DNA from 2 places in the Pontibacillus sp. ALD_SL1 genome. Region 1 is predicted to be linked to the other one. Evidence: riboswitches for the same ligand, from Rfam matches in the RefSeq annotation. Region 1 holds a riboswitch; the other holds the start of a gene.
The links. Region 1 has a riboswitch for preQ1 ahead of queC (7-cyano-7-deazaguanine synthase QueC). Riboswitches for the same ligand answer to the same signal wherever they lie in the genome.
Positions count from the first base shown of each region.

Region 1 (15,279 bases):
TGTATTTCATATTATGGATCTTTATCGCAGGATAAAGGAAAATCCAAAGAGCAGAATTACCCCGCGCACGTTTATATTCGGTGGTAAAGCCGCTCCGAGCTATCATTTAGCCAAAAGTGTCGTGAAGCTGATCCATACGATTGCAGATGTTATTAACAATGATAAATCAATTAATGATCAGATAAAAGTTGTTTTTATTCGGAACTATGGGGTGTCAGATTCAGAACGAATCATCCCGGCTTCAGACATTAGTGAACAAATTTCAACGGCAAGTAAAGAAGCATCAGGAACTGGAAATATGAAATTTATGATGAATGGTGCTGTTACAATTGGTACACATGACGGAGCTAATATTGAAATGGCAGAAGCGGTAGGGGAGGAGAATATCTTCTTATTTGGCCTTAAGCCGAATGAAGTTCTCTCCTATTATGAGAATGGTGGTTATCACGCCCGCGAAATGTATAATCAAGATCCCCGGTTGAAGCAAATTTTAGATCAACTGATGAATGGAACATTTGTAAAGGAAGACGTGGATTTTAAGTCCATTTATTACAGCTTAATTGATCACGATGAATTCTTCGTGCTGAAAGACTTTTCCGCCTATATTGATACTCAGCAGCGCATTGCCAAAGCGTATGTGGATCAAAAGGAGTGGAGGCGCATGAGTTTACACAACATCGCACACTCCGGCAAGTTCTCAAGTGATCGGACCATCCATGAGTATGCAAGTGGGATCTGGCAGCTTGAACCGGTGTTTATCTAATAGGTTATTTGTTCAAAGGGTGGCGCTACGCGTCATCCTTTTTGCCTCTTACTTTCGTAAAAAGACTTCTATTTTGTGAAAATTTATACGGAATATCTGTATTTATATATCTAGTATTTCTTTTTCTACCACACTACATACTTGTAAAATGAATCATTCTTTTGGACTAGTATTAAAGAAAGAGATTGAGATATAATAGAGAAAAGGCTTCATTTTAGGAGGGGAAGAAACCATGGAAAGAGCGAAACGCTTTGTTGTCGTGCAAACCCCTGATTGCTTTTTTATATTGTCTAGTTATGATCACCAAAGTTTTCAGAAAGTATGGGGCTACGTTGATGTTGTAGGAGGTTTTCCTACACAAAAACAAGCCAGGAAGTATGTACAAAATCGGATTCGGCAAGGGAAGATTAAGCTAGATACAGAAGGTTTTGCTGTGTATCGGGATGATAGAGGGAATTTAAAGTATATAGAGTTGAAAGCGGTCGAGGATTTAAGAGAACGTTTCGGCTGGTTTCCAATCGAGGGGAAATTCTCATCTGAAAAGGAAGCGCTTTCATACATTATCCATGCACAGACATCCATGGCCCCGCCTTGTTTACTGCATACTTCATAGATTTCACCTCGCCCCGTTTGATATACTGGGTATATAAGAACGTTTAGGGGAGGAGAATAACAATGACTGCATTTACAGATGAAGTTGTAATCGAAAAACCTCTTGAAGAGGTTTTTGCATTTACAACTAATATAGATAATTTTAAAAAAGTGATGCCTAATGTAGTCCAAGTAGAAACTATTACAGAAGGTGCATTTGGGGTCGGTACTAAGATAAAAGAAACACGGGAGATCAAGGGGAGGAAAGGTACCACTACAATTGAGGTGATAGATTTCGTTCCAAGTGAGCGTTATTCTGTACGCAGCGCGCTTGAAGGTTTAGAAACAATCTATCATTATTCCTTCCATGAAGATGAGAAACAAACCACCACGATCAAGTTTGAGTGCGAAATTAATACCTCTACACTAAAGATGAAAATGATTAAACCGATCTTCAAAAGAACACTACAACGAGAAGACAAAGAGCATTTATCGCTGATCAAGAAGGCTCTGGAGGAAAGCGAGTAGGCTCCTTCTGTTTAATGAAAGATTATATTGCAAGCATTAAAACGCCTGGAGTTTTAACTCTAGGCGTTTTAATTTGTTTGTTTATTTAAATAGCTGGTCCGTATATACCTTTCGAATTTGGAGTGACTCAGCAAGAGATGTATTTAGATTAAAGATATTAATTTCTTTATAGTTGTTTGAAAATTTGTTTAAGTAAACGCTTTCCAGAGCCTTTAAATCAAGGTTTAAGCGCTTATGTGGATTTTTTGTAAAAAGTTAAATTCAGCTGTTTACACGGTCTTCTATGAGTCTTATAATTTCAGATTGTACTACAATTTTGATCGACAATACGAAAACAATTTGAAGAAGAGGAAGATGCGTATGTTCAAAAAGGTCCTTTCCTTTTTAATCATTAATCTGGGTGTATTTTGTTTAGCGGTAAACGTCCACTTTTTCCTATCTCCAAACAACCTGGCAACAGGCGGAGTGAGTGGTCTTTCTATCGTTCTTCATAATATCTATCCCGACATTTCATTGGGACTTGTTATGTTAATCTTGAACGTAATTTGTTTCATACTAGGCTTTATCTTTATCGGATTTAACTTTGGAGCGAAAACCATTTATACAAGCTTTGCGGTTTCGTTCATGGTTTGGGCACTTGAGCGATTTGCTCCCCTTAGCCAACCGGTATCCGATGATATTCTGATTCAACTGATTATCGGCCAAATGATTGCTGCTGCTGGTATTGCTATGGTCTTTCACCAGGGGGCATCTACGGGAGGAACCGATATTATTGCTATGATTATTAATAAATTCTTCTCCCTAGAACTTGGTAAGGCTGTCTTGCTTTCGGATATTGCTATTGCAACATCATCTATATTCTTATTCGGTCCACAAATCGGACTATATGCCTTCTTTGGTGTTATTCTGAATGGAATTGTGATTGATTACGCACTGCAGCAATTTGATAATAACAAAGAGATTGTCATCATTAGTCGTGAAAGTGAACGAGTTCAACACTTTATCGTTAATGAACTTGGAAAAGGGGCAACGATTCATACTGCTAAAGGTGCCTTTACCCAGGATTCTAAAGAAGTTATTACAACGATTCTGAAACGTAAGGATTATACGCGTCTTAAGAAATATATCGCTGAAATTGACCATACCGCGTTTATTACCGTTCACTCGATGAATGAAATCATCGGAGAGAACTTTAAACGTTTGGCCTAAAGATAATAAACTTGTCAAAATAGAACTTGTTTATAAAGGATGAATAGTTCACCATGAGTGAGAAAAAATCAATGATTGATCGCGTTCATCAATCCCTTAAAGAAGCGATTCTTTATAGGAAGATTGCACCTGGAACGCAACTAGTTGAGAAGACGATTGCTGAGCAGCTCAGTGTCTCTAGAACGCCAATTCGACACGCAATGATTCGTTTAGAACAAGAAGGACTGGTTACGATTGTTCCAAATAGAGGAGCTTTTGTAGTTCAACCTACCGTAGAAGAGATTAGACAAGCGTTTGTCATGAGAAAGGAACTAGAGAGTACCGCAGCTCGCTTAGCAATTGGTGAGATAACAGACAAGGACCTAGAAGTCATGAGAGAGCTGGTTTCAAGGGAAAAAGAAACGTATGAAAGCGTCGATATTTTAAGATATATTCACGTAAATAAATCCTTTCATATGTATCTAGCTCAAAAGACGGGAAACACGTTTTTGCAAGACTATATGGAGCGAATATTGGATCAGATGAATGTCTATCTAGTATTATATGATGTCTTCTACGATGCTGACTCATCGATGGAAGGAAGTACACGCTTTGTTGAGCATGAGCATATTATAGAAGCTCTTAGTAACCGCGATCTTGACCATTTGTTGCATTTAATTGAGCGTCATATGCGATTCAGTTTAGAATCGATGAATTTAGATAAAACCACATATCGTTCGCTAGAGAACGTACTCGAAGACTGATTTGTTAAATGGTGAGCCATTTCGCAATCAGTCTTTTTTATGAGGTGTTGTTCCATATAAGCCTCCTTATATGGAAGACTCTGAGCTGTACGCACGCATACCCTATGTATTACCGATTACACCCAGCATATCAAGACGAACTTGAATTAGTATAAATAAAAAACAAGAAACCTGAACGTATACTTCTCTGGAAGATTAAGAGAAGATGCCGTTTCAGGTTTCTTTTTTTTGGACTCGTAGGATATTATTACTTCCTTTATGTATGTATGAATCAGTGAATACGATTTCATTTTTGAGTGTAATAAAATTGTTATATAACGTTATCGAATAAATGGATTATACGTATTGACCACCTTGCATAAGCGGGTGTAGAATGTTTTCAGGATTTTTCAATTGGCCCTACAGCTTAGTGAATAATTACATCAAAGAAAGGGGGAAATCGTCATGACTTATAGAGTAACGGTTTACCTTCTTGGAATGTTTGTGAATTTCTTTGGTGTAGCATTAATTATTAATGCCACACTTGGAGCGGGATTTTGGACGTCCTTTTTTATAGGTATGTCCGACCTGTTTGGTCTTACGGTAGGTACTTGGTATGCCATCTTCCAATTTCTTATTATTTTCGTCAATGGATGGTTAATCAAGCAAGCACCTGAATTTAGAGCAGTGATTCCTGTGATCTTGGAAGGTTTTATTTTGGATTTTTGGCTAGAGATTGTCTTTGGACATTTAGACTTCTCAACAGCTCCGTTTTTATTACAAGTCGTTATGCTTATATCAGGTGTCCTTATTACGGGTCTTGGTGTAGCGATCTATATTATCCCTGAGTTCCCAAGAGCACCCGTGGATCAGCTGTTCTTAACTGTAAGCCGCCGCTTTAATCTAAGCTTGCGCATGGGGCAAACGGTCGTAGCTGTTGTTATGGCTACCAGTGCATTTTTAATTGGAGGTCCCGTAGGTCTTGGGACATTAGCTGGTATTCTATTCTTAGGCCCAGCCATACAGTTCTGGTATATGAAAACTTATCCAATGTATTATCGATTCCATCCGAATTATCAAGATGAGGTTGAACTCATCTCCTAATAAGCACGAGGTTCTCTCCTTCTATTAATAGTAGGAAGGACCTCGTGCTTTTTTATGTTTATCGATTGTCCCCTGCGGTAGTAGTAACCGAGTCCAATCTTTCACATAAGTCCCCCTTATGTGGAAGACACGAATTGAGAGAATGCTTCCGTTTGCTCAAACTGAGAATAAGGTGGTTCGGGAAATCACTCGCTTTCCGCGGCGAGCTGGGAAGCCTCCTCGTTCGCTACGCTCTCTGTGGGGTCTCCCCAGACACCCCTTAGCACTCAATAAACGTAACGGCCCTAAACACAAGAAAGCGTGGTGCGGGTGGGGATAATATGCCTCTTCCTAAATTGTTAGAAAATTTGATATAATAGAGTCGATCAATTTGTTGAGAGGGGATGTCAGGATGAAACGTGAAGATTTAATTGCTCCAGAGCAGTATAATGTCGTAAGTGAAGTAGAGCGGTTTGCGAACGATCCGAACCATACAGCGCTTCACTGGGAAGATGATTCTGGTAATGCTCGTGAGATTACGTACCGGAAACTGATAAAACGTGCAAGTAAAATTGGTAACGCTTTCTTGAGGCGAGGGCTTAAGAAAGGGGACAAAGTTTTAGTCATGGTTCCTCGGCTAATTGAAGCGTATGAAGTTTATCTTGGTGCGCTGAAAGCTGGTCTTGTCGTCATTCCGAGTTCAGAGATGCTTCGTGCGAAGGACCTCCAATATCGGATAAAGCATGGGGAAGTTAAGGCTGTAGTCAGTTACTATCCTTATGTTGACCAATTTGCTGATGTAGATGCAATTGATCAAGTCACTAAATTTGTTGTGGGTCATGAATCAGAAGGGTGGCTTTACCTGGATTATTTAATGGATCAAGAGAATGATCATCTTGAGATCGCTCCTACATCAAGGGATGACATGGCATTTCTATCTTACACATCTGGAACAACAGGGAACCCTAAAGGGGTTGTACATACTCATGGGTGGGGATTTGCTCACCTGCGGACAGCTGCTTATAAATGGCTGGCCATTGAAGAAGGAGATAAAGTATGGGCTACAGCGGGGCCTGGCTGGCAAAAGTGGATATGGAGTCCGTTCTTATCTGTGCTTGGGACAGGAGCCACTGGCTTTGTGTACCAAGGTAAATTTGATCCTGAACGCTATCTGACCTTGTTGGATAACCACAAAATAAATGTATTGTGCTGTACTCCGACTGAATACCGATTGATGGCGAAGCAAGATGGCTTAGACCGGTTTGATTTGTCACATTTACACAGTGCTGTATCAGCAGGTGAGCCATTAAATAGGGAAGTTATTGATATCTTCTTGAACCATTTTAATGTAACGGTGAGGGATGGTTACGGACAAACGGAAAATACGCTGTTAGTTGGCATATTAAAAGGGATGGAAGTTAAACCAGGTTCAATGGGGAAACCGACGCCAGGTAATGAAGTCGCGATCATTGATGAAGAAGGAAGACCATTAGGAGCGGGAGAGATCGGTGATATTGCCGTTCATTTGAATACACCTGCTTTATTTAAAGAATATTATAAAGACCCAGAACGTACGAAGATGTCTTTTAGAGGTGACTACTATTTAACTGGGGACCAAGCTAGTATGGATGAAGATGGATACTTCTGGTTTGAAGGCCGAAGTGATGATATTATCATTAGTTCAGGATATACAATTGGACCTTTTGAGGTGGAGGATGCTCTCGTTAAACATCCATCTGTGCAAGAGTGTGCCGTCGTAGCTAGTCCTGATGAAATCAGGGGAAATATAGTTAAAGCATTTGTTGTGTTGAAGAAGAACGTTCAAGTGGATCAGGATGAGCTTACGCGTGAGCTTCAACAACATGTCAAAGATCATACAGCTCCTTATAAATATCCAAGAAAAATTGAGTACCTTGCTGAGTTACCGAAGACGACGTCAGGAAAAATCCGCCGGGTTGAACTTCGGAATCAAGAGAAACAATCAGAACGTGCATAACAAATCTTACTTAAATCAAAAAGCTGGTGTGGAAGTCTTCAATGACCTCTACACCAGCTTTTTTCTTATTTCATAAGATCATATTCTTCTTTTAAGAGACTGTAAACAACATGATCTACATAACGATCGTATAACCACTCACATTGTCTGATCGTTCCTTCTTTTGTGAAGCCTAGGCGCACAGGAATGGCTTGGCTTTTCTTATTCCTCTTTGCGCAGCGTATTTCTACTCTATTAAATTCACGTGTTTCAAAAAGGTAATGCAAATAGGTGGATACGGCTTTCGTGATAATTCCTTTACCCTGGAACTTCTCACCTAACCAATATCCGATACTCGTGTGTTTATTTTGATGATCCAATTGATGGACACCAATCACACCAGCTAGCTCTCCTTTATAATAAATGCCGGTTTCAAACCCCTTGTTATCAGCGAATTTCTCCATGGTTCCTTCAATAAAACGTTTAGTATCTGCTGGCTTTTCTGTTTCATCGATCCAAGGTAACCATTTTCTTAAGTGGATTCGATTCGAATGAACCAATTGAAAAAGCCGGTCTACATCTGTTATATCTAGTAATTTTAAATGGAGTTCTTTGTTAATTTGATAGATAAACATGAATGAATCCTCCTTATTGAAGGTTATTCAATATTTTATCAAAAGATTGTAGGTTATGATACGAAAAGGAAATGGTCGGATAGTTGAAAGGTTTCATCTATTTGGGTGGGTGGAATAGATTAACATTACATAATCCATGTAAGGAGGGAGGATCATCGACACGGAGGTTTTAGTTAATGGGGGAGGCGTGGGAGGCCTCACATTAGCTGTGAAATTAGCGAGTCGGGGTGTGAATGTAGCGGTAGTTGAACAATTAAAGGCGGAGTCTCCTCAATATAAAGGGGAACTGTTGCAGCCTAAAACGCTAGCTATTCTAGAGGATCTTGGCGTAATCGATCAGGTATTGGCAAGTGGCCATTCCTTCTCTTCCCTTGAGTACATTGAGCTAGAAAGACAATCATCTGAACAGCCTAGAAAAGTCGGAGAATCGTGTATGGATTACGGATTATTAACGACACCGTACAATTACGCCCTTATGATCCCTCATGAAACGTTAAAGTCTATTTTATTAAAGAAGGCGAACCAGTAAGAGGGAATCGACTATTTTCATAAAGCATATGCAGAACTTTGCCCTGAGCTTTTTGACCATGTTACATCTCTTCGCAATTGGAATGACATACAGCTCATGATACGTCTCAGAATCAAAACAGCTTAAATACTTTTTTGAACGTAGTGAAGACTATCCATGGGAGAAATAGGAGTGATGGGAAATGAATATAATCCAAACCGCCTTAAAGGCGAGAAACTGGATGAAGCGGAATGAATCATTCTTACCTACCTGGCATGCCTATGTAGGGTATGAATTAGACTTATTTAAGACTTTCAAAAATCCGAAAACAGTAGATGAAGTTGTAGCAGAAACAGGTCTCAGTAAAGAGCTTTTGCAGTGTTGGGTAGATGTAGGGGCTTCCATTAAGCATTTACGAAAACGGACAGGTGGACGGTATCGAACGTCTAAACATCACTGCGGGGAGTTTCTTGAAGATGGATCTAACAGTGTAGGAGCTCTCTTAAAAGAGATGATGGAACTGCACATTCCCACATTACTTGCATATCCAAAGTACATGAAATCAAACGAACGTGCGGTATTCAATCATGAGAAGTTCGGAGATGTGGTGGCGGAAACGTCTACATTGTTAGAGCACTTCGCGATACGTCGGATTAAGAAGATGATGAAAGAACATAAAGTAGAAACCGTGATTGATTTAGGGTGTGGGCATGGAGGTTACTTAAGGAAGCTGGCGAAAGATTTCCCTGAAGTACAAATGCTAGGTGTAGATGTGAATGAACGGGTAGTTGAATCAGCGAGAAAGGCCTCAGCAGGATATAACAATATTGATTATATTGTTGCAGATGCTAGTGATTGGCGTCCTGAAGAGGGTGAAAAAGCTGATTTAATTCTTTTGCATAATGTGTTTCACTATTTAGACCCGATGGCCCGCATAGAACTTTTGAGTAATTTAACATCCTGGTTATCTGATGAAGGTCGCATCTCAGTGATTACACCAGTAAACGAAACAGATCAAGGGCAGGCATTCTCTAGTGCCTTCAATAGTTTCTTTACAGCTCATTCCAACTTATATGCTCTTCCTTCTTCTGAGGATATAGAAGAGTTAGCTGAAGCTTCAGGTCTTACGCTATCAGCTTACAACTCTATTATTAAGGAAGGTGGATGGTATGCCTTTTGGTTGATGCCACAAACTGTGTCTGATTCCAATTTAGAGAGAGAGCCAGAGTCACGCCCCTTAATAGCATCCGGGAAAGTCTGATCTACAATTGTAGGTCAGGCTTTTTTTGTCTCTGTTAATAGTGGGTGGTGATTGTTTTCGCATAAGCCGCCTTATGTGGAAGACTCGAAGTTGAGATATTTAAGCTGGAAAGGACCGTTATGTTTGATGAGTGGTTGGGCTAGCTCGCCGCGGAAAGCGAGTGATTTCCCGAACCACCTCACGCTCTAACAACGCAAACGGAAACACTTTCTCAATTACGAGCATTCAACAATCCTGCCCTATTATTGAAGAAACGTGTTAAAAATATCAATATCAAGGTGGAGAATCGAGGGAGGGGAGACAGTTTCTTAATCTTTCACACGAATAAGAAGAGGCTCTCATTATAGTGGGAGCCTCTTCTTATATGTACTGCCAATTATTTGCCCCAATACTCTAAGAAAAGAAGATCGTCTCCGAATACGGGGTCTGTTGAGGGGAGAGGGACCTCTTTAATGTTGTGTAAGACCTCAGGGCGCTCGTTTGGATTGCCATTCCGCATATCTTTATACTGGCCTTCTGGATAAGCTCCGACAACAAGGAAATCTTTCGAACCATAAAGCTGTTTGTGACCTACACCTGCTGGGATAATGAGAACATCACCAGGCGATACTTCTAATTTACGTCCGCTTTGACCGCCAAATTGAACTGTGGCTTCACCGCTTAGGACCCCGAGCACCTCATGTGCGGTGCTATGGTAGTGGTGATGGGGCAAGATTGAGCCAATCCATGTACTGTGCCAACCTTTTTGTAAAAAGATTTCGTCCATCTGGTCGATGTATTCGTTTAGTACTCCAGGATAAACCAATAGTGGAAGCGGATTATTTGGGATCTCTCCGTCGTCTTCAAATGAGTAGGTTTGTATCTGATTAGCAAATGCATGCATAAGACTTTCCTCCTATAACCAATTCCTTAGGGAAATACCCTCCTATAGTTATAATTAAACCATAAAATATGAAGAAAAAGGAAATAGTTAGTAAAAAAAGACTCAAGTATATGTTTATACTTGAGTCTTCTGAGTTTATAGGAAATCACTTTCCTTGGTGTAAGGATGCTTCTTCAAGTGCATGGTAAAGCGTGCTTTTGATAGGCACATTAGAGAAGTTGATTCCGAGCTGGATAGCTACTTGTGCTACTTTTGGATTCATTCCGCAAAGGACAGACTTTACTCCTAGAAGGTCTAAGGATTGAATAAGTTGATACAAATGGTGAGCTACCAAGGTATCAATGTTCTGAACGCCTGACATATCAAGGTAAAGCGTCTCATAAGGATGCTGATTGCATTGTTCTAACGTATGCTCTTGAATATGTTTCGTACGCTCAGGATCTAAGTCACCAATAAGAGGAATGATCGCTTCTTTATCTGTTATAGGTATAACGGGCGCACTTAATTCATTGATGAGCTGTTGCTGAGTATGGATTTGACGAATGCTTGTTTCGTAATAATGTTTAGAGAACTGATAAATTACATAGTCTTGGGCATCGTTAAACATTTGGCCGATATCCATCGCCTGTTCAATTCCAATATTATATTCATTGGCAAATGTCTTAAGGTGTTGCCAAATTGCTTTACGGAAATTTGAAAACTGCCCAAGCACTTCATTAATAGGTACCTGTTCTCCAACTCGTTTCTCTGAAATTTGCTGTGCCCAATCTTTTAGTTCTAGATTAGGATCCGTTTTATCAGAAATAAAAACATTCGATAGAGATTCAATTAATTGATAATTTTCATCCCTTAGTTGGTCAGTACTTGCATTGCTCTTTGTTGAAGAGTAGTAGGTTACATCGTTTTCTCGCATGTTTAGCCATGCTTCTGTAATATCTGATACGTTATTGTTTATGTATTCATAAAGTTTATGATAAATGTTCATCGTTTACACCTCCGGCTGCATATTCGTGCTCCTCCCCCATCATATCGGAGATAAAAGTGTAATGAAATTAATAACTAGTAAATCCGCTATAATTCTTTGTTTGGATTATTGAGAAAATAAAAACATCTTGATTTCCAAGTATTTTATGTTGCTGAAAGCATTTTCAACTTGATACATTATAGAAGGTCAAACGCCATTGACCACCTTTTACCCATAAAAAAAGTCGCCAAACGCCCCCCTTTCGTTATTGTCGATTACGTCAGGTTTAAACAATATCCTTTGGCTTATTGAACTCCGTGTCCCACAAATGTTTAACCGGTTTAGATAGAAAGGTTTGGCGGCTTTTTCCCTTTATGCAATTGGAGAATCTTTTCCCCCGTGTGCATTGTAAAAGACTCCTAAATTGTAAAAACCACTCCCATAAGAGAAAGCTAGCACCTTGGAAACGAGCTGCTAGCTTTCTTTTTTTGTATAACTTTCGCGTGAAAGGGGCCGTTATGTTAGTGAGGTGGTAGGGGTGTCTGGGGAACGACTCGCTTTCCACGGGCGGCCTCACACGACGTGAGGTCGTTCGGCGTTGTCACAGGACGTGACGATTTTAGTCGAACTTCCTTGTTCTTATTAGAGCCTCCTCACTCACTTCGTTCGCTTCGGGGTCTCGTCGACCTCTTTCTCCCGTAGGAGTCTCCCCGTTCCCCAGACACCCCTTATCAGAAGTAGTAGAACGGCCCCGCAGCTGGAGTGTAGCGAGTCCTTCAACAAACCTGCTGTCTTCCGCAGCATTTTCAGCTTACTCTACCTAGCGCAAAGGTGGACTAAATGAAACCTTACGTTTTGGCATGGACTTATGTTACAATCAAGTAGACAAAATTGAATGAAAATCTGCGTGTGTGATGCAGGAGAGGTTCTAGCTACACCCTCTATAAAAAACTAAGGATCGAACTGTACCTTCGCCTTAGGTATGGTTTTTTTATTTAGTTCGAATTGATGTACGGGTGTGTAGAATTCTCTTTTTATAATGAAAGGAGAATTTTTTTATGGATAATAAGAAAGCCCTTGTTGTGTTTAGTGGGGGACAGGATAGTACGACTTGTCTTTTTTGGGCAATGAAGCATTTTGATGAAGTAGAGGCAGTGACGTTTGATTACAATCAGCGTCATGATGAAGAAATTGAAGTAGCGAAAGAGATAGCGGAAGATTTAGGTGTGAAGCATACCATACTTGATATGTCGTTATTAAGTCAGCTGGCACCAAACGCTTTGACTAGAGATGATATAGAGGTGGAAGATGGGGAAAATGGTGATCTTCCATCTACATTTGTACCAGGTCGAAATCTATTATTCTTATCTTTTGCATCTATTATGGGTAAACAAATTGGCGCCCAGCATATCGTAACAGGAGTTTGTGAGACAGATTTCAGCGGCTACCCAGACTGTCGTGATGTATTTATTAAATCTCTTAACGTAACGCTTAATCTATCTATGGACGATCAGTTCGTAGTTCATACGCCGTTAATGTGGTTAGACAAAGCACAAACATGGGAGCTTGCGGATGACCTTAATGCACTTACTTACGTGAAGGAACGTACGTTAACTTGTTACCACGGTGTTCGTGGCTCAGGCTGTGGCGAATGCCCGTCCTGTAAATTAAGACAAAACGGTTTAGACACTTATATAAATCAAAAAGAAGGAGCGAACGCATAATGGCTATGGATCAATATGGATTTCGCATCGTAGAAGACTTACAGAAAATTGATCAGGATATTAAGCGTAGTGACCTTCAGTATCATAAAAAGCGCGTCATGGTCAGCAAAGAATTTACGTTTGATGCTGCTCACCATCTGCATTGCTATGAAGGGAAATGCAAGAACTTACACGGACACACGTATCGTGTTGTGTTTGGCATTAGTGGTTACACGGATGAGATCGGTATCGTAATGGACTTTGGCGACATTAAGCAAATTTGGAAAGAACAAATTGAAGTCCACCTAGATCACCGTTACATCAACGAGACCCTTCCTATGATGAATACGACTGCTGAGAACATGGTCGTGTGGATTTATGAGAAGATGGCAGGCGCATTACCGCAGAATAATCAATCCCTTCGTGTTGAATTTGTAAAGCTTTATGAAACACCAACAAGCTTTGCAGAGGCAAGAAGGGAGTGGATGGAGCTTGAGTAAACTTCCTGTTTTAGAAATATTCGGACCGACTATTCAGGGAGAAGGGATGGTTGTTGGGCGAAAGACGATGTTTGTCCGAACAGCTGGTTGCGATTACAGCTGTGCCTGGTGCGATTCCGCCTTTACATGGGACGGAAGTGCGAAAGAGGACATTCGTTTACTGACAGCAGGTGAAATATATGATGAGTTAAAAGAAGTTGGTGGAGAAGCCTTTGATCACGTTACGATTTCTGGTGGCAATCCTGGGTTGTTAAAACATATGGGCCAGCTTGTCGATCTCCTGCACGAAAACGGTTGTGAGGTTGCTCTTGAAACGCAGGGGAGTAAGTGGCAGGACTGGTTTACAAGCATTGATGACCTTACGATTTCACCGAAGCCACCAAGCTCGATGATGAAAACAGACTGGCAAAAGCTTGATGATATTATTGAACATCTTGATCCTCTAACAACGAGTTTGAAAGTTGTAGTCTTTAATGAAGAAGACTTGGACTATGCCAAAGGAGTGCATAAACGCTATCCTGGTATTCCGTTCTTCGTACAAGTTGGAAACGATGATACGGAAGAGGCTGATGATACGAAATTGATGCATCATTTGTTAGGGAAGTATGAATGGCTTATTGATCAGGTAATGGCCTCGACAGAATTAAACCGCGTTCGCGTCTTGCCTCAAGTGCACGCACTGCTGTGGGGTAACCGACGAGGTGTATAAGGTGAAGCAGTACTCTTTTTGGAGGGTACTGCTTTTTAGTTGAGAGAATGTTTCCGTTTGCTTTAATTGAGTGTAAGGTGGGCCTGGAAACCACTCGCTTTCCTGTGGGGAGCTGGTGAGCCTCCTCACCCGGCAAAGCCGGGCTCCGGGGTCTCACCTAGGCTCTTCTGCCCACGGGAGTCTCGCAGTTTCCATCCCCACTAACATGTCTCAACTTCGAGTCTTCAACAATTCTGCCTTTATCTTCAATATTATAGCTTTATAAAGCTTACATAAAAAAGGTGCTCCTTAGTGAAGGAGCACCTTTTCTTCTATATAAATAGGGGGGGTTAGCTTACTTGAGAGTCTTCTTGTTCTTGTTCTTTTTGAAGACGTTTTTTGCGCTTTAAGCGTCGTTTGATTTGTTTAGAATCTAGATTAATTGTTTTTGGTTGGTAGTCATCTGAAGCAACGATGTCTTCGTTTGAAGCTTTCATAAATGACCAGGCTAGCATGACCATAATGAATAGTAATGGTGTTCCTCCGACAATACTAGCTGTTTGTAATGTACCTAATCCGCCTAAGATCATTAGGGTAAGTGGAAGTAGGCAAAGGGCGAAGGCCCAGAACAAACGATTCCAACGTAATGGTTCTTCTTCAACATAATTCTGTACAACAGAGGCCAGTATGTAAGAACTGGAGTCAAATGTTGTTGCAAGGAAGATAATTGCTAGAACAGTGAAGGTTGTAATCATAATAGGAGCCATTGGCAATTGTGCGATTACACTAATAATTGCAGCTGGTGCTCCTTGTGTATTCAAGACACCAATAATATCAAATTGTCCTGTAAGTTGCATGTACATACCGTAGTTTCCGATTACTCCGAAGAAAAGAACGCTTCCTAGTGTACCGTAAAGCATTGTTCCAAGAACCATCTGTTTGATTGTACGCCCACGCGAGATTCTTGCAATAAAGAGTCCAACGAATGGTGCGTATACAAGCCACCAAGCCCAGTAGAAGACCGTCCATGATTCCGGGAAGCTTGTTTCAGCAATTGAATTAAGACCAGCAAATGATTCTGTCCATGTAGCCATGCGGAAGAAATTATCCGCTAATAAACCAAGACTATTAAACGTTGTTTCAGAGATAAATTTCGTTGGTCCGAAAATAAATACAAAGGCAAGTAAGAAAAGTGATAACCATAAGTTCACATCACTTAGAACTTTAATTCCTTTTTTCAACCCAGAGTAAGCACTAATGGCAAAA
Region 1 is NZ_CP062974.1:492,846-508,124, forward strand. It holds gene IMZ31_RS02525 (glycogen/starch/alpha-glucan phosphorylase) at 1-763, shown strand, start outside; gene IMZ31_RS02530 (hypothetical protein) at 996-1,376, shown strand; gene IMZ31_RS02535 (SRPBCC family protein) at 1,439-1,882, shown strand; gene IMZ31_RS02540 (YitT family protein) at 2,243-3,091, shown strand; gene IMZ31_RS02545 (GntR family transcriptional regulator) at 3,145-3,834, shown strand; gene IMZ31_RS02550 (YczE/YyaS/YitT family protein) at 4,279-4,917, shown strand; gene mbcS (acyl-CoA synthetase MbcS) at 5,309-6,892, shown strand; gene IMZ31_RS02560 (GNAT family N-acetyltransferase) at 6,958-7,506, opposite strand; gene IMZ31_RS02565 (FAD-dependent monooxygenase) at 7,715-8,035, shown strand; gene IMZ31_RS02570 (class I SAM-dependent methyltransferase) at 8,217-9,275, shown strand; gene IMZ31_RS02575 (cupin domain-containing protein) at 9,652-10,158, opposite strand; gene IMZ31_RS02580 (STAS domain-containing protein) at 10,304-11,143, opposite strand; PreQ1 riboswitch class I at 12,039-12,083, shown strand; gene queC (7-cyano-7-deazaguanine synthase QueC) at 12,181-12,846, shown strand; gene queD (6-carboxytetrahydropterin synthase QueD) at 12,852-13,325, shown strand; gene queE (7-carboxy-7-deazaguanine synthase QueE) at 13,270-14,034, shown strand; gene IMZ31_RS02600 (BCCT family transporter) at 14,364-15,279, opposite strand, start outside.

Region 2 (15,279 bases), 470 kb from region 1:
CCTATGGCAGGTAAACGGAGTAATCCTTATCCAACACCACCAATGAAGAGTACTCGTTCACTTGATAAGTTTGCAGAAGCTACGAAGGAATTAGGGTACAAGCCTTATAGAATTCCGTCAGCTAACCTTTCTGAACCGTATAAAAATCAGTATGGTATGCAGATCAACGCATGTCAGTACTGCGCATTTTGTGAGCGATTCGGGTGTGAATATGGAGCAAAGTCGGATCCGGTGATTTCGGTTATTCCAGCTGCCAGGGAATCTGGAAACTATGAAATTCGATACCATTCTAATGTAACTGAAGTTATTTATGATGGAAGCAAGGCAACGGGCGTAAAGTATGTAGACGTACAAAGTGGCGAGGAATTTATTCAACCTGCTGAGGTCGTTGCGCTTACCTCATATGTAATGAATAATGTGAAATTCTTATTGATGTCAGACATCGGTCAAAAATATGATCCCAAATCAGGCCAAGGTGTTGTAGGTCGTAGTTATTGCTATCAAATTCTTCCTGGAGCTACAGGCTTTTATGAGGAAGAGCAGTTCAACACCTTTATGGGAGCCGGTGCGCTTGGTACTTCTATCAATGATTTCTATGGTGATAACTTTGATCATTCTGACCTGGATTTCATTCATGGAGGCGTTATTTCCATTACCCAAACAGGGAAACGTCCAATTGCTAACAACCCAACTCCTCCGGAAACACCAAGGTGGGGGAAAGAATTTAAAAGCAACTCGATTAAATACTATACACGTACATTAACGATCGGATCACAAGGTGCGTCTCTACCTTATAAAGAGAATTTCTTAGATCTTGATCCAACATATAAAGATGCATATGGACTACCGTTATTACGTATGACTTACAACTTTACAGATCAGGATAAGAAACTTCAAAAGTATATTACTCAAAAAACAGCAGAAATCTCAGAAAAAATGGGGGCTTCTAAAACAGTTCCAAACCCAGAATTAACAGATTACAGTATTGTACCTTATCAAACTACACATAATACAGGTGGAGCCATAATGGGCGCAGATCCGAATACCTCTGTTGTGAATAGCTATTTGCAGCATTGGAATGCTGAGAACTTATTTGTAGTAGGAGCTTCAGCCTTTGCCCATAATGGTGGTGTGAACCCAACGGATACAGTAGGCGCACTTGCTTATCGTGCTGCTGAGGGTATTAAAAAGTATCGTAAAAATGGTGGTTCTCTCGTTTAATTTTTAAACAGAAGGAGTGAAGCCTTATGCTTCCTCAAATCGGAATCCCTGGTTTAGTGTTGATTTTGATTCTATCTCTCCTATTATTTGGCCCGAAGAAGCTGCCTGAGATCGGTGCAGCATTTGGGAAAACCTTAGCTGAGTTTAAGCAATCTACGAGGGAATTATTAGATGATGATGAAGAGCCTAAAGAACTGAAAGAGGCGAAAAAAGAGTAGTAAAAAGCCAAGTACTTATTTGTACTTGGCTTTTTGGTGTCTAGCTCCGGCTCCACACGATGTGGGGTCGCTCGACGTTGGCTATTGACGTGGCGGTTTTAGTCGAGCTTCCGATTTAACCTTGTCACCCCGCCTGCGCTTTTCTAGTGTCTAGCTCCGGGGGGCTAGGGGCTAGCGAGATAAGTAAACTACCTGCAGTGGCTAATCGCCACTTCCGGCAGTTTACTTATCCGTACGCCCCTGGGCAAGCCCCCTGCGCTTTTCATGGTGTCTAGCTCCGGCGGGCTAGGGGCTAGCGAGATAAGTAAACTACCTGCAGCGGCTAATCGCCACTTCCGGCAGTTTACTTATCCGTACGCCCCTGGGCAAGCCGCCTGCGCTTTTCATGGTGTCTAGCTCCGGCGGGGAGGGCCTAGCGCGATAAGCAATCTACTTCCAGTCTGCTGCGCAGACTTGCAGCAGCTTGCTTATCCGGCCCCACACGATGTGGGGTCGCTCGACGTTGCCACAGGACGTGGCGGTTTTAGTCGAGCTTCCTCTTTACCTTGGTCAGTCGCCTATGCTTTTCTAGTGTCTAGCTCCGGCTCCTAGCCCCTAGCGTCATAAGCAATCTAACTCCAGTGGCCTTCTGCCACTTCCGTTAGCTTGCTTATGCGTACGGGGCTGAACAGTCGCCTGCGCTTTTCTACCTATTATCTATAGTTTCTGGATACATATCATGATTCATCAGGCGGTGTTCGGCCATTTTTTCGTATTTGGTGTTGGGTTTTCCGTAGTTGCAGTATGGGTCGATGGATATGCCGCCTCTTGGGGTGAATTTGCCCCATACTTCAATATAGCGAGGGTCCATGAGTTTGATTAGGTCGTTCATTATGATGTTCATGCTGTCTTCATGGAAGTCTCCGTGGTTACGGAAGCTGAAAAGGTATAGTTTTAAGGATTTGCTTTCTACCATCTTTTCACCTGGGATATAGCTTATATAGATCGTTGCAAAGTCAGGTTGTCCTGTTTTAGGGCACAGTGTTGTGAATTCAGGGCAATTGAATTTAACGAAATAATCGCGCTTAGGATGCTTGTTATCAAATGATTCTAAGACTTCTGGATCGTAGTCAAAAGAGTAATTTGTTCCTTGGTTGCCAAGTAACGTAACTCCTTCTAGTTCTTCATCTTTTCTTCCTGCCATTGTTCGTCACCACTTTCTCAAAGAACAAAAAAAGAGGATGTCTTCATTGAGCGAAGATCCACCTCTTGTTCTTTAGTTTTTTATAGAGGGTTTAGCTAGAACCTCTCCCGAATCGGAATGTTCTATACTTTTAATAACTTTAGTATATAAGTGGCGGAGAAAGGTGTCAACGAACGCCTTTAGAACCTATTAGATAGTTTTGGTTTTTAGGTAATGAGGTAAATTCCTGGAGAACACTCATTTAAGGAGGATTTTCATGCAAACCCATAAATTATACATTAACGGCGAATATGTTAATTCCACAGGTAGTGAGTATATTGATATTATAAATCCGTCAACTGAAGAACTGATTTCAAGAACGCCTAAGGGGACAGAAGAAGATGTAAACAAAGCTGTTGAAGCAGCATTTAATGCCCAAAAGGAGTGGGAGTTAACTCCAGCTATTAAGCGAGGAGAAGCGGTCCGTGAAATGGGTGATAAAATCGCTGAAAAACGTGACACCTTTATTCAGTTATTGCAAGAAGAGCAAGGGAAAGCTTATGAACTAGCAAGTGGAGAAGTGGATCTTGCAATAGATTACTTCCGTTACATGTCAGAATGGGCACGTAGAATTGAAGGTGAAATTGTACCAAGTGATCGCCCAAATGAAAATATTATGGTCTATAAAAAACCTATTGGTGTCGTTGCTGGTATTGTTCCTTGGAACTTCCCTGTATTCATATTAGCTCGAAAAGTTGCTACGGCCCTTGTAACGGGTTGTTCTATTGTACTGAAACCAAGTCAACAAACACCAAATACAGCAGCAGAATTCACAAAAATTATCGATGGAATGGATCTGCCAAAAGGAATTTACAACTTTATTACCGGCACGGGTGGAACACTAGGTAATGCAATGGCTACTCATGAAAAGGTTCATATGATCTCTATGACTGGTAGTGTTGGAGCTGGTACGAAGGTGATGGAAGCTGCTGCTCAAAATATCACTAAAGTAAACCTTGAATTAGGTGGTAAAGCACCGGCCATTGTAACAGCTAATGCTGATCTAGACGTAGCAGTTGAAAACGTTACGCAATCTCGTTTAATTAACAATGGACAGGCTTGTACAAATGCCGAAAGAGTATATGTACATGAGAGTGTTGCAGAAGAATTCATAAATCGCCTTCATAAATCATTCGAAGAACAAAAGTTAGGTAACCCACTTCAGGACAAAGGTGCTGATGTAGGCCCGTTAATTAGTGAAGACCGTATACAGGAAGTTGAGAAGATGGTAGAAAGTGCGGTAAATGAAGGTGCACGTATTGTGACAGGAGGAAAACGTGGGGAACAGGAAAAAGGATTTTTCTATGAACCAACTATTTTAGCTGATGTTACACATGATATGACTGTTATAGAAGAAGAGATCTTTGGACCTGTCATTCCGGTTTCTACTTTCTCTACAATAGATGAAGCAATTGAAAAAGGGAATGATACTGATTATGGCCTTTCCTCTTCCGTTTATACAGAAGACTTAAGTGAAGCAATGCGTATTGTAAATGAACTTAAATTTGGTGAAACGTATGTAAACCGTGAGAATATGGAAGCTGTTCAAGGCTATCACCAAGGACTTCGTAAATCCGGTATAGGTGGTGCTGATGGTAAGCACGGTTTAGAGGACTTCCTTGTGACCCAGGTTGTATATATGGATTATAACTCAAAGAAGAAATAAAAAAATTATGATGTTGACAGTCCTGTAAGGTACTCCTTGCAGGACTTTTTTTCTGATTCCAATAGGTTATTCCAATTATTGTGAGGGTTATGGCTTTAAATTTACAATTGAATCACATACAATAGAGATAATTAACGGAATTTTTAAATAGTTTAAACATCAAACGATTATCTCTTTTTTTATGGAGGTCTGTAATCGTTTACAAAAATGGGGACGAGGTGATTGGATGAACATGCAACGTATTGAGACCAAAAGTGGAAATTTCAACATGAATAACTATGAGGAAACGTATCAGAAATTTAATTGGGATGAAGCTAAATCCAATTTTAGCTGGCATACGACAGGGAAAGTAAATATTGCGTATGAAGCCATTGATCGTCATGCTGAAAACCCAGATAAAGCGGATCAAATTGCACTTATTTATTCTGCCCCTGATCGAGAAGAGAAGCTAACTTTTACTGATTTAAAACAATCAAGCAACCAATTTGCGAATGTACTGAAAAAACATGGGGTGGAGAAAGAAGATCGAGTCTTTTTGTTCATGCCTCGTAGTCCGGAGTTTTATGCGTCATTTCTCGGAATTCTAAAAGTCGGGGCCATTGCTGGACCTCTCTTTGAAGCATTTATGGAACAAGCGGTTCGTGACCGTTTAGAAGATAGTGAAGCTTCTATGTTAGTTACCACACCCGAATTATTAGAGCGTGTGCCTTTTAGTGATTTACCTCATCTAAAAAAAGTTGTCTTAGTAGGTGAATCAGATCAAAAAGGGGAGGCTTACATTGACTATCATGCTGAGATGAAGGAGGCTTCTAAAAGCTTTGATGTAGAATGGGTCGATTTAGAAGATGGAATGCTTCTCCATTATACTTCGGGCTCAACAGGGAAGCCAAAAGGGGTTTATCACGTTCACAATGCAATGCTTCAGCATTATCAAACAGGTAAATGGGTGCTGGATCTGAAAGAAGATGATATCTACTGGTGTACAGCTGATCCAGGTTGGGTAACTGGTACGAGTTACGGGATCTTTGCTCCTTGGCTAAATGGTGTGACAAACCTCGTCCGTGGTGGGCGCTTTAGCCCTGAACAGTGGTACGAGACGCTGCAAGAAAAAGAAGTCACCGTTTGGTATTCAGCTCCTACAGCTTTTCGTAAGTTGATGAGTGCCGGGGAAGATATTGTGAAGGAGTATAATCTAACACACCTCCGTCATGTTCTAAGTGTTGGTGAACCTTTAAATCCAGAAGTTATTGCCTGGGGAATGAGTGCGCTAGAGCTTCGCATCCATGATACGTGGTGGATGACTGAAACTGGGGGGCAATTAATTTGTAACTTCCCTGCTCTTGATATGAAACCAGGTTCCATGGGCAAACCATTCCCAGGTATTGTGGCTTCTATTATTGATAATGAAGGAAACGAACTTCCTCCAAACCAGATGGGGAACCTAGCCATTAAGGCACCTTGGCCGTCCATGATGCGCGCGATTTGGAAGCGACCTGAGAAATATGAGAGCTATTTCTTAAATGGCTGGTATATATCAGGAGATAGCGCGTACAAGGATGAAGAAGGGTACTTTTGGTTCCAGGGTCGATTAGATGATGTCATTAATACTTCTGGAGAACGAGTGGGTCCATTTGAAGTAGAAAGTAAATTGATTGAACACCCTGCAGTATCAGAGGCTGGAGTTATTGGTAAACCAGACCCTGAGCGAGGAGAAATCATTAAAGCGTTTATTACTTTGAATGATGGATACTCTGAATCGGAAGAGCTACTTGAGGAGATTCGACAGTTTGTCAAGAAAGGGTTAAGTGCTCATGCTGCGCCTCGTGAATTAGAAGTGAAAGATACAATTCCTAAGACAAGAAGTGGTAAGATTATGAGAAGACTATTAAAATCGTGGGAGCTAGGCCTTCCTACGGGAGATGTTTCAACTCTAGAAGAATAAATATAAAAAGCTGTTCCAAGTGGAACAGCTTTTTATATTTAGACTAAGGTTGTATGGATGCTCCCCTCTATAATGACACTTGTTAACTTTATATCTTTAAGTCATCTTCATTATCATGATCCCTTCCTTGAACCTACCATAATGATAAAACAATAGAGGTAACCCTTATAATTATCATTACCCCACTTCTGCTTAGTAGGGGGATTTGTAGTTGTGAGTAAAATATCTGTTTTATAGTATATTTAATTTAATATAATAATTTTACACTATAATTGTAGTTTGAGAGCATTTTAAGATAAACTTAATACATTTAATAGAATGTTAATAAATCCCGTCATTATTGGTATATCAGTATTTAGAATGAAATACATCAAAAAAATCTCTTCTTTACTGTTCGTTTGTACTTATATTTTTTGCTATAATAATATAATAAAAACAGACGGCGGAAAAGGAGCAGAATGCATGCGTCTAAAAAAGTACACGGATTACTCTTTAAGGGTTCTTGTTTATGTAGGTTCCAAAGAACAAGATCACCTATCTTCGATTAAAGAAATTTCTCAAGCATTTGATATCTCTCAAAACCACTTAAGCAAAGTGGTCTTTCATCTTGGAAAGTTAGAATTAATTCAAACCATTAGAGGGAGGTCAGGTGGGATTAAGCTATTAGAACGACCTGAAAATATTAATTTAGGAGACGTCATTCGTAAAATGGAGAGTGATTTTGTCCTAATTGATTATGTTCAGTCTGATTCTAAAGAGGAAGCTCTTAAACCATCTGGTCAATTAAAGTATGCTTTAGAAGAGGCCTTACAGTCTTTTTTCTATGTTTTAAATCAATACACATTAAAGGATCTTCTTCATGAAACTGAAGAGGTAAATAAAATACTTCATTACGAAACATAACTATATAGACACTCACTATATAAAGAATATTTTCTGGTTCTGGCAGGTTATATGGACTGTAGAGAATGATAGCCAACCGTACTCATTCTTCTTTTAATTGATGAATCTATATCTAAAAGAGTAACCTCTAACATATAGAGGTTACTCTTTTTGTTTTATTTTCCTGATATTGAGGGAAAATGAAGAAGACTCTCTACTAAAGGTGGATTAAGAATGTCTAATCAATTATATGATGTAATCGGTGTTGGGGTAGGACCCTTTAATTTAGGATTGGCGGCACTATTAGACCCAGTGGAAGATTTAAATGGGGTTTTCTTTGAACAAACAAACCAATTGGAATGGCATCCTGGTATGTTGATTAAAGGGACAAATTTGCAAGTACCATTTCTGGCGGATTTAGTAACATTTGCAGACCCAACGAGCCGCTTTTCTTTCGTGAATTATTTACATAAGCAAAATCGCTTGTACCCATTTTTCTTTTTCCAAGAACTTCAGGCTCCAAGGGAAGAATACAATGAGTATTTACAATGGGTAGCAGGTCAGCTTGAACACTTGCATTTCAGTAAAAGGGTTGTGGATGTTGAGGAAGATCAAAGTAATGGGTCCCATTTTTATAAAGTAACGGTAGAAGATATGAATACAGGTGAAAGAGAGTGTTATAACGCAAAGCATATTGTGATGGGGACAGGTAGTACTCCTCTAATCCTAGATGGAATGGAAGGGTTGCCTGAAGAGGATGTTGTGCATACGAGTCGCTATTTATATAAAAAAGAAGAAATAGTGAAAGGAGATAAAGTTACTGTAATAGGGTCAGGACAAAGTGCTGCTGAGATTGTTGAAGATCTTTTGGCGGAACAGGGGCATTATGGCTACGAGATAACATGGCTAACACGTTCACCAGGACTCTTTCAGTTAGATACAGCTAAGTTACCACAAGAATTCTTTTCTCCAGATTATGTAACTTATTTCAATTCCTTAACGTACGAACAAAGAAAGAACACTCTGTCTGATCTAGATTCTTTACAAAATGGAGTCGACCCTTCTACTCTTAGTAATATTTATAATTGGCTTTACCATCGTTCTATCGGTTCAAATCAAAACGACGTTACGATTCAGCCTGTAACGGAAGTGAGTTCTATTGAGAAAATTGAAGAAAGCTACAAGCTGCATTGTCATCAATGGCAAGCAGATGACACCTTCACTTATAATACGGACAAAGTTGTTTTAGCTACGGGGTATAAGCCTAACATTCCCGATTGGTTTAACAATCGCTTCGCTGAAGGAGTTGTCTATGAGGATGAGAACCTATTTAAGGTTGGTCGTAATTGTGAAATCGTATTTAAACAGAATCGTAATCATAAGATATTTGTTACTACAAATATTAGCCACTCCCATGGCACGGGGGCAAATAACTTAGGTCTTTCTGTCAGTAGAAATATAAAGATGATTAATACTATTGCTGGTAGGGTGGTGTACCCAGAAGGTGAAGGGGCTATTTTTCAGCAGTTTCGAATGAGTGATAGACAATAACTTGTTCAATGGTTTAAAGAATTCTTGTAAGGGAAATATAGGAAATGTACTCAAAGCAAAGGAGAGGAGATCATCATGAGTAAAATTGCATGTGTCGTAACAGAACTTTTTGAAGACGTAGAATACACAGATCCAGTTAAGGCATTTAAAGAAGCTGGTCATGAAGTTGTAACTATTGAGAAACAGAAAGGGAAAACGGTTACTGGTAAGCAAGGAAATGAATCGGTAACAATCGACCAAGGCATTGACGATGTGAAACCTGAAGACTTTGATGCTTTACTTATCCCAGGAGGCTTTTCCCCTGACCAATTGCGTGCGGATGAACGCTTCGTGAAGTTTGCTAAGCATTTCATGGATGAGAAAAAGCCCGTATTTGCCATTTGTCATGGTCCTCAGTTGCTTATTACAGCTAAATCACTAGAAGGACGTACAGCTACAGGCTTTACATCTATTTCTGTAGATATGGAATATGCAGGTGTTCATTACAAAGATGAAGAGGTTGTAGTATGCGGTAACCAGCTTGTTACAAGTCGCCAACCTGATGATATTCCTGCATTTAACCGAGAATCGCTTAAACTATTGGCGTAAAGGTAAGAGTAACTGAATAGAGATATTAAAATCCTGCAACTAAATAGGTTGCAGGATTTTATCTAGTTAAGGAAGAGGGATGAATATGATCGTTGTAAGAGAACCTAATCATATACTATTATTTCAACAGCACCACCACGCTCTTGTGTCAGGGATCATGGCTAAGAAATGGATGGGGAATGAATTCGTGGGTGGAGAACCTAGGAGTGATGTAGAGTATGCAGTCGCCTACCATGATCGTGCTTGGATTCCTTTAGATCAGAAACCTCGTTGGAATAATCATAAACAGCAACCGTATTCTTTCATTGATTTCCCTGAAGAAGAAAAGGTGATTGCGTATCAACGAGGGATTGATGAGGTTGAAGAACACTCTTCTTATGCAGCGGTAATGTGTAGCATGCATTATGCTTCCTTTTACTCGAAAGCTGATACGTTATCAGAATCGGTAAGAGAATTTTTACATAATGAAGAAAGGAGAAGAGAACGCCTCCTTTCCTTTCTTTCAGAAGAAGCTGATAACCTAAAGGAGCATTTAGACTTTCTTCAATTTTGCGATGACCTTTCCTTGTATTGTTGTATGAATCCACCTGGAGTGAAGAAGGAGGACGAGTTATCGTGGTTTCGGGATGGATTCCCCCAGACTTTTTCAATTGCTCCAAACGGCTTAGAGGCAGCATGGGTGGATGGAAAACATATTGCGGTTAAGCCCTTTCCATTTGAGGGCCCTTTTACAGTGTCTATTCCATATAAAAGAGTAAGTGACTCCATTACGGCTGAGTTATGGGAGGACGCCTATACATCAGCCGAATGTCAGGTGAGAACCATTACTTTTATAGAGGGATGAAAATTATTTTAGTTTTGGATCTGAGTGAAGTCTTTTATTCGTCATCTCTTTAAAAATATCGCTATTTGATTGGGGAGATGGGTTTGGCACTTGTTTAAGCATAGAAGGATGTATAAGTCGCTTAAATTCCCCAATGGTTAATGGCTTCTCTTCCTCTTTTAATTCGTATCCTAACTGCCCATTAGGTTCAATTGTTGCTGTTTGTATAGAAGCCAGCTGCGTAATGCCTTGCTGTCGTACGAGCATCTCTAACTGATCGACTGATAAACGGAGTTTTTTTAACTCTTTCATTTGAAGCTGGCCATTTTGAATTACAACCCGGGACTTTCCGGTCACTAACTTCTCCAAGGAGTTAAATTTCAGTTGCAGGTATTCAAGAATAATGAGAAATAGTACAAAAACAGAGGCTGCTACTATAGTTCGCCAAACACTTGTTTCAATTATGGGTTGAATGATGATCGATCCAATTGAAATCATAATAACTGTTTGTGCTAAAGACATTTGAGAAATAGACTTTCTTCCTGCGAACCTCAGTAAACATACCCCAGCTGTTATCATAAGGATAGATTTTAAAATGACAGACATTCAATACCGCTCCTTTCGTACAATGATAGCTTGTGGTAAAGGAGCGGTTTTTAGTACAAGAAGAAAAATAAAAGCAACTGTTTGTTAATGACGCAACTTACGAGTTGAGGCTAAAGATAGGTGATTTTTAGAGTGCAATCAAAAGAGGGGGCGCAAATATAGCGCCCCCTCTCTTCTTAAATTACTTTATTAGGTACAGATACTTTATCGTTTAACCACATCAAATTGACTTTCGATTAACTGCCAGTTTTGAGGGAAAGGAAGGCCTAACTTCCAGTAACTCACGCCCTTTAACCCCAGCTCCTTTACGAGGTCAAACTTCGCTTGAATCGAGCGCGCATCCTCAAACCACACTTCGTGCTTGTTTCCGTTAGCGTCCTTATACGTATAAAATGGAGCTTTAGCTTCTTCATCAAATTGAATTTCTACATTATTTTCTCTAGCCCTTCGGATAGCTTTTTGAGGCGATAGAGCTTCAGCAGGTTCATTCCCTTTCTTATAAGGAAGCGTCCAGTCATATCCGTAGAGATTCTGACCGAGGAAGATTTTTTCTGCTGGCATAACGCTTAAAGCATACTCAACTACGTTTCGTACTGGATCGATTGGAGATACTGGCATAGGTGGACCACCGCTATATCCCCACTCATACGTCATAAGCACGACGAAATCTGCAATTTCGCCATGGGTTTTATAATCATGAGCGCCATACCATGCTCCTGTTTGTTCAGCACTTTTTTTAGGAGCTAATGCTGTTGACATTTGTAATCCTTCTGCAGAGAGACGCTTCTTCGCTTTTCGAAGGAAGTTATTGTAGTCTTCCTTTGTCTCTGGTGGGAGAAACTCAAAATCAAAATGAACGTCCCCAAACCCTTTATCTTTAGCTGTTTGTATAAGATTGCTGAGTAATGTATCTTGTAGTTCTGCATCTGTTACAATGAGGCGTCCTAGTTCTTTGCTGAAACCACCTTCTTCAATATTGTTTACAACAAGCATCATTTCCACATTGTTTTCTTTGGCTATGGAAAAGTAATCATTAAGTGGAGGTTCTATGAGTGAGCCGTCACGGTTAATCTCATAACTAAAAGGTGCTAAGTACGTAAGGGATTTAGCGTGCTCCCTCACATATTCCTCTAATTCAGGTGATACTTTTTCCCCATATGTTTCTGCATAGCCATTAAAGGCGGCTTCTACTTTTGGTTGCGGTGGAATATATAGACGTAAATTTAGAGGGAGAGGTTTATCGACAGGGATATTGTTGATATTGGCTAGTTCCTGGGCTGTTAATCCATACTGTTTCGCAATAGAGAATAGTGAATCCCCTTTTTTTACGAAATAGTAATCGCCTTGAACGGGAATGACCAAAGCTTGCCCAACGACTAAATTATTTGGTGCATCTAGCTCATTTGCTGTTACGATCTCCTCCATTGGAACGCTATACTGATTCGCTATACTATATAGACTTTCGCCTGAAGACACGACATGAATCTGCACACCATTGCCCCCCTTTTTAAATGCTTAACTAATTAAGACTTATGTAAGAAGAGGGGGAAGTATGAGTAGATCATTTCTTGTGAATAGGTGAAATGTCCGCTTTTAAAACATTTTTCATCATTTTTAAAGCGTAGATGTTATCTTCTACGGCATTAGAGGCAATGCAATCAGACGGAACGTGTAGGGTGTATTCTCGCATATAGGCATCATTTGCAGTGAATAAGACGCAAATATTCCCCGCAATACCACTTATAATGAGGTGATTTACATTTAATTCAACCAGAAGAGCTTGCAGAGCTGTTTGATGAAAAGCAGAGTGCTTCGGTTTAATAAGGAAGTAATCAGATTCACTTGGAGCAATTTGTTTAAGAAAAGATTTGTTTTGTTCATTTGTACATTTATCTATAATTCGGTTCAAATCTGCTTGCCACAGTTTGTAATGATCATTTATGTAGATAATAGGAAGGTTGTGCTTGTTGGCGTAAGTTTTTAATCGTAAAATATTTGGTAGCATAGTGTAACACTCTTTTAAAAGCAATGATCCGTGTTGAAAGTCAAAATCATTAATGAAATCAATAAAGAGAATGGCAGTCTTTTTGGTCATATTAGATGAACCTCCCTTTAACTGTTATTCTTTCTAGAGTTTTGAGAATTAAACAAGTAAAGTGAAGTGATAACATGAACGATGTGGCATTTATGGAAATAGCTATAGAAGAAGCCAAGAAAGCAGAACGAAAAGGTGAGGTACCAATTGGTGCTGTAATTGTTAAGGATGGAGAAGTGATTGCTAGAGGGCACAACGTACGAGAAACAGAACAATTAGCTTCTTCCCATGCTGAGTTTATTGCAATTGAAAGAGCTAACCAAGTTGTGGGGAGCTGGCGACTAGAGGAATGCACATTATACGTCACTCTAGAGCCTTGCCCTATGTGTGCAGGAGCCATATTGCAATCTAGAATACCTCGTGTTATCTTTGGGGCATATGATCAAAAAGCAGGTTGTGTAGGTTCACTTATGAACTTGTTGCAAGATGACCGTTTCAATCATACATGTGAAGTGGTATCTGAAGTGCTTCAACCAGAATGCGGTCGCCTTCTGACTGATTTTTTTCGTGAACTGAGAGCGAAGAAGAAACGTTTGAAAAAAGACTTACAATAACTTACAGAACACAAACGGCATTTTTGTTTGCATTTTAAATAAAAAATAGATATACTAATTATTGCGCACTTAAAGAAGAGCGCACGAACAAATTGATAACAAGTTTGCCGTGCTAAGCGGGAAGGTAGCGGTGTCCTGTACTCGCAATCCGCTATAGCGAGGCCGAATTCCCACCCAAGGTGGGGCGGTTTCAAGGTCTGCCTTGAGGGATTGGTGTTGACACCCGGGTCCCGCACAATGGGAACCCGTAAACCCTGTCAGGTCCGGAAGGAAGCAGCAGTAAGCGGTCATTCCCGTGTGTTGCGGGACAGCCCGGGTCGAGCCATGAACTCAAGTAACGCTTGGGGCCGCCTCATCGACGGTGGGTGCACGGCGCCAATACATAAACTCAACTCACCTTTTAATAGGGTGAGTTTTTTATTATAGAAAATTAATAGTAAAGATATAGGTTGGAGGGGGAAATAACTTTTGAAATGCCCCTCTTCATTTAGGTATAATGAGGAAGAAACCATAAAGGAGATTGGGAACAATGAGTTATCAGGCTTTATACCGGGTATGGCGTCCGAAAAACTTTTCTGATGTCGTTGGACAAACACATATTACACGCACATTGCAAAATGCGACTGTCCAGAATAAGTTTTCCCACGCTTATTTGTTCTCAGGACCTCGAGGGACAGGGAAAACCAGTGCAGCTAAAATCTTCGCTAAAACGATAAACTGTGAACGTTCTCCCGTTAAAGAGCCATGCAATGAGTGTTCAGCGTGTTTAGGTATTATGGATGGATCCATATCAGATGTTATTGAAATTGATGCGGCCTCTAATAACGGAGTAGAACAAATACGGGATATACGCGATAAGGTGAAATATGCACCAAGTTCTGTTCCTTATAAAGTTTACATTGTAGATGAGGTACACATGCTCTCTATTGGAGCATTTAATGCCTTGTTAAAAACGTTAGAAGAGCCACCTAAACATGTCATCTTTATACTAGCAACTACAGAACCTCATAAAATCCCTCTCACCATCATATCCAGGTGTCAACGTTTTGATTTCAAACGTATCTCACAGGGAGCCCTTGTGGAGCGGATGGAACACATTGTGAACCAGGAACAAATTGATGTGACGAGAGAAGCATTGGAAGCCGTAGCTCTTTCTGCAGAGGGTGGTATGCGCGATGCGTTAAGCTTACTAGATCAGGCCATCTCATACAGTGAAGCGCAAGTAGGTATAGATGATGTACTGGCCGTAACAGGATCCGTTTCTCAGCAAAAGTTAGCTACTATTGTAGAAACCTTGCAACAGAATGATGTGAAGGAAACTTTACAGCAGGTAGATTCGCTCATCCAAGAGGGGAAAGACCCGGGGCGTTTTATATTTGACCTTATCTACTACTTAAGAGACCTCCTTCTTTATCAAAGTGCACCAGGACTTGAAGATATTCTTGAACGCGCTATACCAGATGAGTCGTTTAAGCAGTTAAGTGGGTCTATTACTTCTGACTGGATTCAACAAACAATATCTGTCCTAAATCAGTGCCAACAAGAGATGAAATGGACAAACAGCCCGAAGGTTTTCATTGAGATCGCTATGTTGAATATTTGTGATATTCAGGGTGTAGCAAAACCAGTAGCTCAACCTCAGTCTTCAATAGAACCAGAATCTGTTCAAAAGCTTCAACAACAAGTTGAGGCATTGGAAAAGCGGTTAGCCAATGTTCAACAGCAACCGACAGCATCCCCTTCTCCTGCGGAACCAAAGCGTCCGCAGCAAAAGGCCAATAGAAAGAATGCTTATAAGATTCCTTTCGAACGAATTCGACACGTTATGAATGAGGCTTCTAAACAAGATTTACAAACGATTAAAAACCAGTGGGCTAACTTCATGGATTCGCTTAGACAGACGAGTCCGCC
Region 2 is NZ_CP062974.1:22,696-37,974, forward strand. It holds gene IMZ31_RS00110 (GMC family oxidoreductase) at 1-1,221, shown strand, start outside; gene tatA (twin-arginine translocase TatA/TatE family subunit) at 1,248-1,439, shown strand; gene queF (preQ(1) synthase) at 2,125-2,622, opposite strand; PreQ1 riboswitch class I at 2,689-2,733, opposite strand; gene aldA (aldehyde dehydrogenase) at 2,879-4,327, shown strand; gene acsA (acetate--CoA ligase) at 4,554-6,269, shown strand; gene IMZ31_RS00135 (RrF2 family transcriptional regulator) at 6,732-7,172, shown strand; gene IMZ31_RS00140 (lysine N(6)-hydroxylase/L-ornithine N(5)-oxygenase family protein) at 7,386-8,702, shown strand; gene IMZ31_RS00145 (type 1 glutamine amidotransferase domain-containing protein) at 8,775-9,290, shown strand; gene IMZ31_RS00150 (DUF3891 family protein) at 9,376-10,134, shown strand; gene IMZ31_RS00155 (DUF421 domain-containing protein) at 10,138-10,719, opposite strand; gene IMZ31_RS00160 (glycoside hydrolase family 18 protein) at 10,924-12,210, opposite strand; gene IMZ31_RS00165 (cysteine hydrolase family protein) at 12,281-12,814, opposite strand; gene tadA (tRNA adenosine(34) deaminase TadA) at 12,889-13,368, shown strand; RNA gene ffs (signal recognition particle sRNA large type) at 13,476-13,741, shown strand; gene dnaX (DNA polymerase III subunit gamma/tau) at 13,898-15,279, shown strand, end outside.
Region 2: another riboswitch for preQ1. It lies ahead of queF (preQ(1) synthase); the one in region 1 lies ahead of queC (7-cyano-7-deazaguanine synthase QueC).